DNA from 2 places in the Rhodoferax sp. P1_F3 genome. Region 2 is predicted to be linked to the other one. Evidence: predicted binding sites of a transcription regulator. Region 2 holds the regulator's gene; the other holds the start of a gene.
The links. Region 2 encodes FNR, which switches genes on or off when oxygen is low (the NO sensors DNR and NnrR bind a similar motif). Its sites were predicted from a motif close to TTGATNNNNATCAA; they were not measured.
Positions count from the first base shown of each region.

Region 1: a site for FNR is predicted at 4,161-4,174, ahead of AC1DZ5_RS12765 (hemerythrin domain-containing protein). Genes of this name have one in related genera too.

Region 1 covers NZ_JBFUBO010000007.1:32,975-38,825, reverse strand. Annotated here, with positions in the region: gene AC1DZ5_RS12775 (pirin family protein) at 1-329, shown strand, start outside; gene AC1DZ5_RS12770 (DUF748 domain-containing protein) at 352-4,077, opposite strand; gene AC1DZ5_RS12765 (hemerythrin domain-containing protein) at 4,229-4,813, shown strand; gene AC1DZ5_RS12760 (vanadium-dependent haloperoxidase) at 4,827-5,851, opposite strand, start outside.
Region 2 covers NZ_JBFUBO010000006.1:260,438-266,288, forward strand. Annotated here, with positions in the region: gene ccoO (cytochrome-c oxidase, cbb3-type subunit II) at 1-357, shown strand, start outside; gene AC1DZ5_RS12020 (cbb3-type cytochrome oxidase subunit 3) at 375-512, shown strand; gene ccoP (cytochrome-c oxidase, cbb3-type subunit III) at 531-1,442, shown strand; gene ccoG (cytochrome c oxidase accessory protein CcoG) at 1,464-2,933, shown strand; gene AC1DZ5_RS12035 (FixH family protein) at 2,944-3,225, shown strand; gene AC1DZ5_RS12040 (hypothetical protein) at 3,249-3,485, shown strand; gene fnr (fumarate/nitrate reduction transcriptional regulator Fnr) at 3,489-4,208, opposite strand; gene hemN (oxygen-independent coproporphyrinogen III oxidase) at 4,404-5,804, shown strand; gene AC1DZ5_RS12055 (sulfite exporter TauE/SafE family protein) at 5,814-5,851, shown strand, end outside.

The DNA.
Region 1 (5,851 bases), on a different contig from region 2:
TGTATTTCTTTCAGGGCAACACGCTCACCGTGGCAGGCGAGTCGGTGCCCGTCAAGTCCGTGCTGGAAGTGCGCGGCACCGACGACTGCACGTTGGTGAATGGTGATGTGGAGAGCGAACTGCTGGTGCTGCAGGGCCGCCCCATTGGCGAGCCCGTGGCGCAGTACGGCCCGTTTGTGATGAACACCCAGGCCGAAATTCACCAGGCCTTTGCCGACTACCGCCGTACCGAATTTGGTGGCTGGCCCTGGGGCGCCAACGACCCCGTGCACCCGCGCGACCAAGGCCGCTTTGCCAAGCATGCGGATGGCAAGGTGGAAGAACGCTAAAAGCGCAGGGCCTGCTTCACGTTCACTGCATGGTCAGGTTCAGTTCGGCCTGGGGCTTGGCATCGGCCACCGGGCCACCAGTTTTGATAGCGCCCAGGAACAGGCGCTCGGCAGGCACCTTCTGGGTGGCCAGGTAGTCTTTCACCGCCACACTGCGCTGCAGCGCCAGCTCGCGGATGGTGTCGTCGGTGACCGTGATATTGGCCAGCAGCAGCGCCTCCATATCGGGTACCTCGATGTCCTTGGTCAGGCCCACCAGATTGCGCGGCTTGGTGATGTCGGCGCGGCGGTACACGGCGCGCAGCAGCACCGGCATTTCTTCGACGGTGTAGCTGTTCACGGCCGCCGCGTCCTGGCCCTGGCCGCTGGCGCGGCGGCGCTTTTCTGCCAGCAATAGGCCCTTGAGTTTCTCGCGCTTAACGGCTTCTCGCTCGGCCTCCAGCTGGGCCTGGCCCACCACCGTGAGCTTGAGCGCCGGGCGCTCCACCAACGCCTTGGCCACCTTGTCCAGCCCGGTGCGCGCGGCATCGCTCAGGGCGCTGCTGCCCGGCGCAAACGCCACGGTGCTGAGCTCGGCACTGCCGCCACCCCCCAACGCATTGGCCAGCAGGCTGAACGGCGAGGTAATGGCCTTGACCACGAGGTTGGTGATGACCTTCCAGATGACAGGGCCGATGCGGAACTGCGGGTCGTTCAGCGAACCGCTGATGGGCAGGTCCAGATCGATCACCCCGTTGCGGTCAGCCAGCAAGGCCACTGCCAGTTTCACGGGCAGGCTGTTGGGCGCGCCCTCCACCTTGTCGCCAAAGCTCAGTTGGTTCAGAACCAGCTTGTTGCTGGCGGTGAGCTGGCCATCGGGTTGCACGGCGTAGTGCACGTCCACACTGAGCTTGCCGCGCTCGATGCCATAGCCCGCGTACTTCACGGCATAGGGCGAGAGCGGGGGCAACTCCAAATCACGGACTTTGCCTGCAATGTCCAGCGCCAGCGGTTTGGCCAGCGGGTTGAGCTTGCCGGTGATTTCCAGCGAGGCGGTGCCCTCGGCGCGACCCCGCAGCTCCAGATCGGCCAGCTGTACCACGCCATTGCTGGGCTGGCTGGAGAACTGGCTGAGCTTGCCGGTCAGGTCGCTCAGGTCGGCCGTGTAGTTGGGCTGGATAAAGCGGTCCGAGAACAGCACCTTGCCATTGACCACGCTGATGGGGCCCATGTTGACGATGGCGTCTGGCGCCGCGTTGGGTGCCGATGCGGCAATCGCCGCAGACGCGGCAGGTGCCGGCGCCGCGGGGCCGGTGCTGGCGGCCGCATCGGCCTGCGCAGGCGTCTTCATCAGGTCCTGCAGATTCAGGCGGCCTGTGGAGCTGACGATCAGGCGGGCATAAAAATCGGACAGCGCCGCCTCACGCACGCTGACGCGCGTGGCTGCACCGGGCACCATGGCCAGGTCGATACCGGGCACGTTGAGCGCCTTCCAGCTCAGCAGCTCTTCGGCAATGCCGCCGCTGGGGCCCTGCACGGTGTTGGCGCGGAAGTCTTCGAGCTGGGCATCACCCTTCAACACCACCTCGGGCCCCTTGGGCGTGCTGGCAAAGCGCAGCTGGCCCTTGAAGCTGGCGTCTGCGCGCAGCACGTCCAGATTGATCTGCTCGGCAAAGTACGGCACCAGCGCATGCAGCGGCAGCTCCAGCAGCTCCACACTGCCCTGCGCCTGCACCGGGTCCCAGGCGGCGGTGCCCTGGTAGCGCAGGCTGCCGGCCTCGGCCTGGCCGGACTTCACATGTGCACTCAGCGTTACCGACACCGGCTTTTTGCCATCCAGCTGCGCATCTTTTACCAACAAGTTCAGGGCCGACAGCTCCAGCCGCACCGGGCGGGCATGGGTGCGGTCGGAGAACACGGCGCTGGCGTCCTGCACACTGAGTTCACCCAGTGCAACCTTCCAGGGCACGGCAGGCGCCGCGGCCTTGTCCGTGGGGGCGGCCGGTGCGGGTGTGGCCACCGACTTGAGCCAACTCTGGAACATCCACTGCCCATCCGCATCCCGCCGTATGCCGGTGCTGGCACGGGCCAGCAGCACTTTGCCCACGCGGGCGGTACGCGCCGCGGGGTCGGCCTGCACGTCGGTGATTTCCAGCAACTTGAACTGCGGCAGGTCGGACGACGAAGGGCCGTTCGCGCCACGGGCTGTGCCATCGCCTGCCGCGGGCTTGCTGGCCACCAGACCCGCATCGCGCACAACCAGGCGCTGCGCAGTAGCCTTGATTTGGTCACCCTGCCAGCTGGCGCCCAGCTGGGCGTCCAGCAGGCCGCGCACACCTGGCTCCAGAAACTGGGCCGTATAGGGCGCGGCCAGCGCCAGGGGCAGGTCGTTCACCGTGGCCTGGGCACTGCCCTGCTGCAGCGTGCCGTCCAGCTTGAAACCCAGGCGGGCCGATGTTCCCTTGCCAGGCAGCGTGGCCGAGCCTTCGGTGGTCACCGGCTTGTCCATGGGCCACTGCAGGCCCTGGGCGGTGAACGCCACATCGGCAAGCGCCAGCTTGGCTGCAGGCTGGGTTTGCTGGTCCAGCCAGTCCACGGTGCCGCCCGTCAAGGCCAGCTGCTCCAGTTGCAAGGTCCAGGGTGCTGGGGCAGCTGTGGCAGGTGGTTGAGCATCTTTTTGGCCTGTAGCCCCCGTGGAATCTGCGCGAGAAGCTCCTTTTTTAGGAGCAACTGCTGCAGGCGTGGCAGACGCCAGGTCCAGATTCAGGTGGCCGTTACGGGCGCGCACCACCTGCAGATGCGGGTTGGTGATGGTCAGGGCCGAGAGCTTGACGATTTGCTCCAGCGGGCGCACGTCGGCCAGCTCGGTGCGCACTGTGTCCGCTGCCAGCAGCGGCGCGCCGGCCGCGTCATTCACGGCCAACTGACTGACCGTCACCACGCCCGACAGGCTTACCGCCGTTTGGGGCGTCTGCACAAAGCCGATCTTGAGTTCGGCGTCTACCACCGCGCCTTGCGGCTTGACGGGCAAGCTGGCGGGCAGGTAGGCCAGGTAGGGCTTGAGGTCCAGCTGGCTGATCTTGAGCTGTGCCTCGCCCTTGCGGGTCTGGGCAAACGGCGTGCCTTGGGCCGCCGTGTCAAACGCGCTGCCGTTGAGCACAAAGGCCAGGCGTGGTGAGACCAGCACGTCACGCTGCGAATCGAAATTGCTGAGGAATGGAACGCTGAGCTGTAGGTCGCGCAGCGTGTGCTGGCGCGGCTGGCCCTGCAGGCTCTGGTCCGCATAGTCCACGCTGCCGCCGCTCAGGGTGACGTTGTAGACCGCAAAGCGCGGCAAAGGGCCAGGCGGCGCGTCCGACGGCACGCTCAGGCGCTGCAGGATGTCGTCAATGTCATAGCGGCCATCGCCCAGGTGGGTCAGTTGCAGCTTGGGGCCCTCCACCGCCACCGCGTCCACCACGGGTGCCAGGCGCAGCACCGACTGCAGCTCGGCATCCACATAGATGCGCGCCACGCTGAACTGCGGGCCGCTGCCGTCGGCCTTGGCGACTGCCAGGTCGCGCACGGTGAGCTCCAGCGACCAGGGCGCAAAGTCCACCGCACCCACGGTCACCGTGCGGCCCAGCAAGACCGACAGCCGGGTTTGCGCCTGGCTTTTGAGCAGCGGCGGCACCGCCAGCCAGGCCAGGGCCCAAAGCAGCACCAGCCCTGCGGCGGTCCAGGCCAATCGGCGCAACCAGGTAAGGGTACGGGGAGAAAAAGAGGTCATGGCGCAACGGTTCCTAAAGGCTTGGACACGGCACCACCGTGCCCAGCCACGATGGTAACGGGCCGCCACGACAACCACAGCTATTGACCTGCATCAAGTGCGCTGAACGCCAGCCGTGGGAAGCTTGCATGGCCCACACCGGAGACTCGCCATGCCCCAAAACAGCCTGCAAACCATCAAAGACGAACACGCGGCCCTGCGTGCCATGCTGCAATCCCTGCTGCTGATGCTGGACCGCGGGCCGGGTGACGAACCAGAGTGCTTTTTCGATGTGCTGCGCGCCATGCTGTTCTATATTGACGAGTTCCCCGAAAAGCTGCACCACCCCAAGGAGTCCGACCTGCTGTTTCCCCGCGTGGCGCGGCTGGCCCCGCAAACGATGGAGGTGATCGTGCAACTGGAGCAGGACCACGCCCACAGCGAAGCCGCGGTGCGCGAGCTGCAGCACCTGCTGCTGGCCTGGGAATTGGTGGGCGACAGCCGCCACGCCGCCTTTGATACTGCCGTGCGTCGCTACGTGGCGGCCTACCTGACCCACATGAAGCTCGAAGAAACTGCCATCCTGCCTGTGGCACAGGCGGTGCTGGGCGAGGCAGACTGGGCCGCGCTGGACGCCGCCTTTGCCACCAACTGCGACCCGCTCACGGGCAAGCAACCGCGCGACCCGATCTACGACCGCCTGTTCACCCGCATCGTGATGCGGGCCCCTGCGCCCATAGGCGTGGGCGAGGGCTGAGCACCGCGCGCACCTAGCGCGTCAATTTGAGCCCCAGCACCTGCTGGGCCACGCAGCGCCCCTGCACCTTGCCCCCCTCAATGCCGCTGCGGAAGTGGATGCCCGCGTACATCCGCGAAATGGCCGCCTCGTCGGCCGCCACACGGAAGCTGGCAAAGGTGCGCGGTCCCCAGCCCCGGTCGTTGTGGGTGTTGTCGGTAAACGGTTTGTTGGCCCCAAACGCATCGTCCAAAATCCCCGCCGCTGCGCTGGACTGCACCGAGTGGCCCGAGGGGTACTCGGGGAACGGCGGCGTATGCATCAAGGTGGGCACCCAGTTACTGTCGATCACCAGCTGCACATAGGTCACCGGTCGCAACAGGCTCACCGTGTACTTGGTCTTCCAGCCCGCAATGAAGGCATCGGCCATGGCCATGTTCAGGCGCACCAGGGTTTGGGCGGCCTGGGCCAGGCTGGCCTTTTGCTGCTTGAGCAGATCGTTGGCAATGTAGAGCCAGTGACCTGCCGGTGTAGGGGTCTTGAGCGGGTCATCCGCCCAGTACAGGGCGACCTGGCGTTGCTCTTGCGTGGCTTTGTTGCTCACCTGGTAGACCTCGTTGGCCTCTTTGTAGAAGGCCGAGCTGGGGCTCTCGGAATACGGCGGGGGCATGGGTGCGGCGCAAGCGCTGCTGGTCTTGAGCACAAAAGGCCGCACATCGCCCCACCAGGGCAAGAGCGCGGGTGCAAACGCAGGCGGCGTTGCCGACCACTGCCCTTCACCACTGGGCGGCACATAGTTCTGCTGGCTGCGGCGCAGCGGGCCCCAGGCCTCGTGCCCGCCGTCGGTGCGGGCCCAGGTCATGATGGCCATGGCCATGAGCTTGCCGAAGGTCTCCGAACGGTTGGTGATCTCGGGCGTGACCGTGTTGGGGTCAAAGTCCTGGCTGTACTTGAGCGGCAGGCTGCGTTCCAGCAGGTCGATGCGGGCGCGATTCTCGGCGCTGGCCGTGGGGAACATCATGCGTGTCATCGTGGCCAGCGAGGCATTGGCCACGGTGG
Region 2 (5,851 bases):
TACGGCCACTACTCGGTGGCAGGCGAGTCGGTGTATGACCACCCCTTCCAGTGGGGCAGCAAGCGCACCGGCCCCGACCTGGCCCGTGTGGGTGGCAAGTACAGCGATGAATGGCACCGCATCCACCTGACCAACCCGCGTGACCTGGTACCTGAGTCCAACATGCCGGCCTACCCCTGGCTGGAGAAGACTCTGGTGGACGCTGACAGCCTGCCCAGCCACATGACGGCCCTGCGCAAGGTTGGTGTGCCCTACACGGACGAAGAAATTGCCAAGGCCAGTGCGGATGTCAAAGGCAAGACTGAATTGGAAGCGACCATCGCCTTCCTGCAGTCCCTGGGCCTGGCCCTCAAGTAACCGACCAGGAGCACAACATGGATATCAATACCCTGCGCTCGTTGACCACGGTGGTCAGTTTTGCGGTGTTCATTGGCATCGTCTGGTGGGCGTGGTCGCGCAAGCGGTCTGCGGATTTTGACGAAGCTGCCAACCTGCCTTTCGAGCAGGACTGACCCGAACAAGGAATCAAGATGAGTGACTTTACCAACAACTTCTGGTCTGTTTATGTGGCCGCCATCACGGTGATTGGCATCGTGGCCTGCCTGTTGCTGCTGTGGTTCAGCGGCAAAGCCAAGGCCATGACCGCGAACGACAACACCACCGGCCACGTGTGGGACGGTGACCTGCGCGAGATGAACAACCCGCTGCCCCGCTGGTGGGTGTGGCTGTTCGTCATCACCATTGTGTTTGCGCTGGTGTACCTAGCCTTGTACCCGGGCCTGGGCAACTTTGCAGGCAAGCTGGGTTGGACCCAGGCGGGCCAGTACCAGGCGGAGGTAGACAAGGGCAACCAGGAAGTTGCCCCCCTGTATGCCAAGTTCGCTGCCATGAAGCCCGAAGACATTGCCAAGGACCCCCAGGCCCATGCGATTGGCGAGCGACTGTTCATGAACAACTGCTCCCAGTGCCACGGCTCTGATGCGCACGGCTCCAAGGGGTTCCCCAACCTGACGGACGCTGACTGGTTGCACGGTGGTACACCTGACAAAATCGTCGAAACCCTGACACTGGGTCGTGTGGGCCAAATGCCACCGATGGCTGCGGCTGTGGGCACGCCCGACGATGTGAAGAACGTGGCCAACTACGTACTGAGCCTGTCGGGCAGTCCCCATGACTCGGTGCGCGCTGCATTGGGCAAGTCCAAGTTCGCGGCCTGCGCTGCTTGCCATGGACCTGATGGCAAGGGCAACCAGGCTCTGGGTGCCCCCAACCTCAGCGACGATATCTGGCTGCATGGCTATGGCGAGAACGCCATCATCGCCATGGTGAACAACGGCAAAGTGAACCAGATGCCAGCACAGGCAGACAAGCTCACCACCGCCCAGATCCAAGTGCTGGCCTCCTACGTCTGGGGCCTGTCCAACGGCGCTGCAGCGAAGTAAGGGCTGGTGTCGGGAACCCACTTGAACACTTCTACCAACGCCCCGCACAACAAGGTGATCCCCATCGCCGTGTCGCCTGACAAGGGGCCAATTGCGCCCCCTGAAGGGGCCGATGCGGAGATGGTGGCGCTGTACGAGGCGCACAAGAAAATCTACCCGCGTAGCGTGACGGGTTTTTTCTCACGCTGGCGTTGGGCCTGTGTGTTCTTGACCCAACTGGTCTTCTACGGCCTGCCGTGGCTGGAGTGGGGCCAGCGCCAGGCCGTGTTGTTTGACTTGGGTGCGCGACGATTCTTCATATTCAACCTGGTGCTGTACCCGCAAGACTTCGTGTACCTCACGGGCTTGCTGGTCATCTCCGCGCTAGGCTTGTTTCTGTTTACTGCGGTAGCGGGGCGGCTGTGGTGTGGTTATGCCTGCCCGCAAACGGTCTACACCGAAATCTTTCTCTGGCTGGAAAAACTCACCGAAGGTGACCGCTCGGTCCGCATGCGCCGCGATGCCGGACCGTGGACTCCCGAAAAACTGCTGCGCAAAACGGCCAAGCAGTGCCTGTGGATCGGTGTGGCACTGTGGACCGGCTTTACCTTTGTAGGCTACTTCACACCCATCCACACGCTGTCCAGTGAAGTGCTGGCGTTGACTTTGGGTCCATGGGAGATTTTCTGGGTGCTGTTTTATGGCTTTGCCACCTATGGCAATGCCGGCTTCCTGCGCGAGCAGGTGTGCAAATACATGTGCCCGTATGCGCGTTTCCAAAGCGCCATGTTTGACAAAGACACGCTGGTGGTCACCTACGACCAGGAGCGTGGTGAGCCGCGTGGCGCACGGTCTAAAAAGGCCGACCCTGCGGCCCTGAACCTGGGGGCCTGTGTGGACTGCAGTCTGTGCGTTCAGGTGTGCCCCACGGGCATCGACATCCGCAAGGGGCTGCAATACGAATGCATAGGCTGTGGTGCCTGCGCCGATGTGTGCGATACGGTCATGGACAAGATGGGCTACCCCCGGGGGTTGGTGAAATATTCCACCCAAAACGCTGTGAGCCAGCATTGGACCCCGGCCCAGACCTTGCGCCATGTGCTTCGCCCGCGCGTGCTGGTGTACACCGGAATTTTGGGGGCAGTGGTGGTGGCCATGCTGGTGAGTTTGTACCTGCGGCCCGCCTTCAAGGTGGATGTAGAGCGGGACCGCGGTGCGCTGGCCCGCATCGCTCCTGGTGGTCGTATTGAAAATGTGTTCCGTCTGCAAGTGATGAACGCCGCTGAAACCCAACAGCGCTTTGCAATCGCGGTGGAAGGGCTGCCCGGGCTGGCGGTGGCGTCTGAGCCCGCGATTGAGATTGACGCCACCCAGTCGCGCTGGGTTGCCGTGCGCGTGCAACTGCCTTATGAAGGTGCTGCGGCTGGCTCGCACCCCTTCCATTTCACGGTGACCGCAGAGCAGGGCGGTGCCCAGGTTACCGAAAAATCCGTGTTTATTGTTCCCCGTTAAGGAGATTTTTATGTCCGATTCCGCAACAATTGATTCGCGCCCCTGGTGGCAATTTGGTCATGTGTGGCTGGTGGTGTCTGGGCCATTGACCGTGGTGATCGCGAGCTTCTTCACCTTCTACCTTGCGGCGGTGGGAACCGACCCACTGGTCGATGAGAACTACTACCAAAAGGGCGTGGAGATCAACCGTACCTTGTCGGATGCTCCGCAAAGTCTGGCGCCTGCCATGCAGGCGCGTAACCATGCGGCGACTGGGGTGGTAGATCCCGTCATGGTGCCCAAAGCGCCCTGACCGGGGTGCGCGAAAGGAGTTCTATGCGCGGCAAATGGATGGCCATTGTCTGGCCGGCCTTTTTGATGGCTTGCGTGCTGGAGATACTGGTGTTCGCACTGATAGACCCACAGGATTTGCAGTGGCTGGGTCTTCCCCTGGAACTCTCACGCAAGGGCGTCTACACCTTGTTTTTTTTCACGTTCTGGGCCGTGACGTCGGTCTCCAGCATACTCACCGCGGTACTCAGCCTGAGTGCTGCCGAGATCAACGAAGAATAAAGATCAGCTGCAGATCTTGGGATTGACGATGTCCTTGAGTGCATCGGTGTTGAGAATGCGCACGTGGCGCTGCTTCACCTCCACAATGCCGTCGTCCACAAACTTGGAAAAGGTGCGGCTTACGGTCTCCAACTTCAGACCCAGGTAGCTGCCGATTTCCTCGCGTGTCATGCGCAAGACCAATTCCGACTGTGAAAAGCCCCGTGCATGCAGGCGCTGCACCAGGTTCAGCAAAAATGCCGCCAGACGCTCCTCGGCCCGCATGCTGCCCAGCAGCAACATGACCCCGTTCTCGCGCACGATCTCGCGGCTCATGATCTTGTGCACATGGCGCTGTAGCGCGTTTACTTCGCGTGAGAGTTCTTCAATGCGGTCAAACGGCATGACGCAGACCTCTGCATCTTCCAGCGCAACTGCATCGCAACTGTGGCGCTCGTTCACGATGCCATCCAGCCCAATGACTTCACCCGCCATTTGAAAGCCAGTCACCTGGTCGCGGCCATCTTCCGAGGCCACGCAGGTTTTGAAGAAGCCGGTGCGAATGGCGTACAGGCTGGTAAAGCGCTCTCCACTGCGAAACAGGGTGTCGCCGCGTTTGACCTTGCGCCGGCTGGCCACCACGTCGTCAATGCGGTCCAGCTCGCTGGGGCTCAGGCCCAAGGGCATGCACAGCTCGCGCAAATTGCAGTTGGAGCACGCCACTTTGATGGTCTGCGGGCTCAGAGGCGCCGTAGACACAGGCGTAATGGCGATCGGCGTTTGGGCCTCGCCTGGTTTTCCGGTCCGCATAGTTGTTTCAAACATGGTATTCCCCTGATGCAAGTCAATTATCCGCCTAGCCAAGCGCGGGCGGCTTGATTTGGATCAAGGTCACGCTTCGCGGTTTGCGTCACAGTTGCTGCGTTAGATGGAGCATTCATGAACGCTGTCGCCGAACCCACCTCTGTACCCGAAGGATTGTTGACCCGTTTTGACGTTTCAGGGCCGCGTTACACCTCGTACCCTACCGCAGACCGCTTTGTGGAGGCTTTTACGGCCGATGACTATGCGCAGGCACTGTCACAACGCCGTAGCGGGGCCGCGGCGCTGGCGCTGGCGCTGTCCCTGTATGTGCACATTCCGTTTTGCGAGTCGCTGTGCTACTACTGCGCCTGCAACAAAATCATCACCAAACACCATGACCGCGCCGCGCCCTATCTGCGCTACCTGAGCCGCGAGGTGGACCTGCATACGGCCCTCATTGGCCGCGGACAGGCTGTCAGCCAGTTGCATTTGGGCGGCGGCAGCCCTACTTTTTTGAATGATGACGAGCTGCGCGAGCTCATGGGCATGTTGCGGCGCAACTTCAATCTCGCACCTGGTGGCGAGTATTCCATCGAAGTGGACCCGCGCACGATTGACGCACGGCGCCTGGACACCCTGGCCGAACTGGGCTTCAACCGCCTGAGCTTTGGTGTGCAGGACTTTGACCCCACCGTGCAAAAGGCGGTGCACCGGGTGCAACCGGCCGAGCAGGTGTTTGCGTTGGTAGAGGCCGCCCGGGCCCGTGGCTTTGAGTCCATCAATGTTGATTTGATTTACGGCCTGCCGCAGCAAAGCCCCGAGTCGTTCGACCGCACGCTGGCGCAGGTCAACCAGCTGCGCCCCGACCGCATCGCCCTGTATGCCTACGCCCATTTGCCCGAGCGCTTCAAGCCTCAGCGGCGCATTGCCACCGTCACCTTGCCCAGCGCAGCCTCCAAGGTGTCCATGCTCTCGCGCTCGTTGGCGGCCTTCATGGGGGCGGGCTATGTCTATGTGGGCATGGACCACTTTGCCTTGCCCCAAGACGCGCTGGCCGTGGCCAAGCGGCAAGGGCGGCTGCACCGCAACTTTCAGGGCTACAGCACCCAGCCCGATTGCGACCTGATCGCACTGGGCGTGTCTGCCATTGGTCGCATTGGCGCTACCTACAGCCAAAACGCCAAGACGCTGGACGAGTACTACGACTACCTGGACCAGGGACGTTTCCCCGTGGTGCGCGGCTTGGCCGTGACGCGCGATGACTTGGTGCGCCGCGCTGTCATCATGGCGCTGATGTGCCAGGGCCAGCTGCAGTTCGAGTCCATCAATCTGGCCTTTCTGGTGGAGTTCAAAAGCTACTTTGCCGCCGAAATGAAAGCCCTGGAGACACTGGTAGAGCAGGGCCTGGTGACGGTGGATGCCAGCGGCATCCAGGTCACCGCACAGGGCTGGTTCTTTGTGCGTGCGGTGGCCATGGTGTTTGACAAGTACCTGCAGACGGACCGTACCCGAGCCCGCTTTTCCAAGATCATTTAGCATCGTCGGATGCAAGCTTCTCTGGCGCTCACCGCCCTGATGATGGG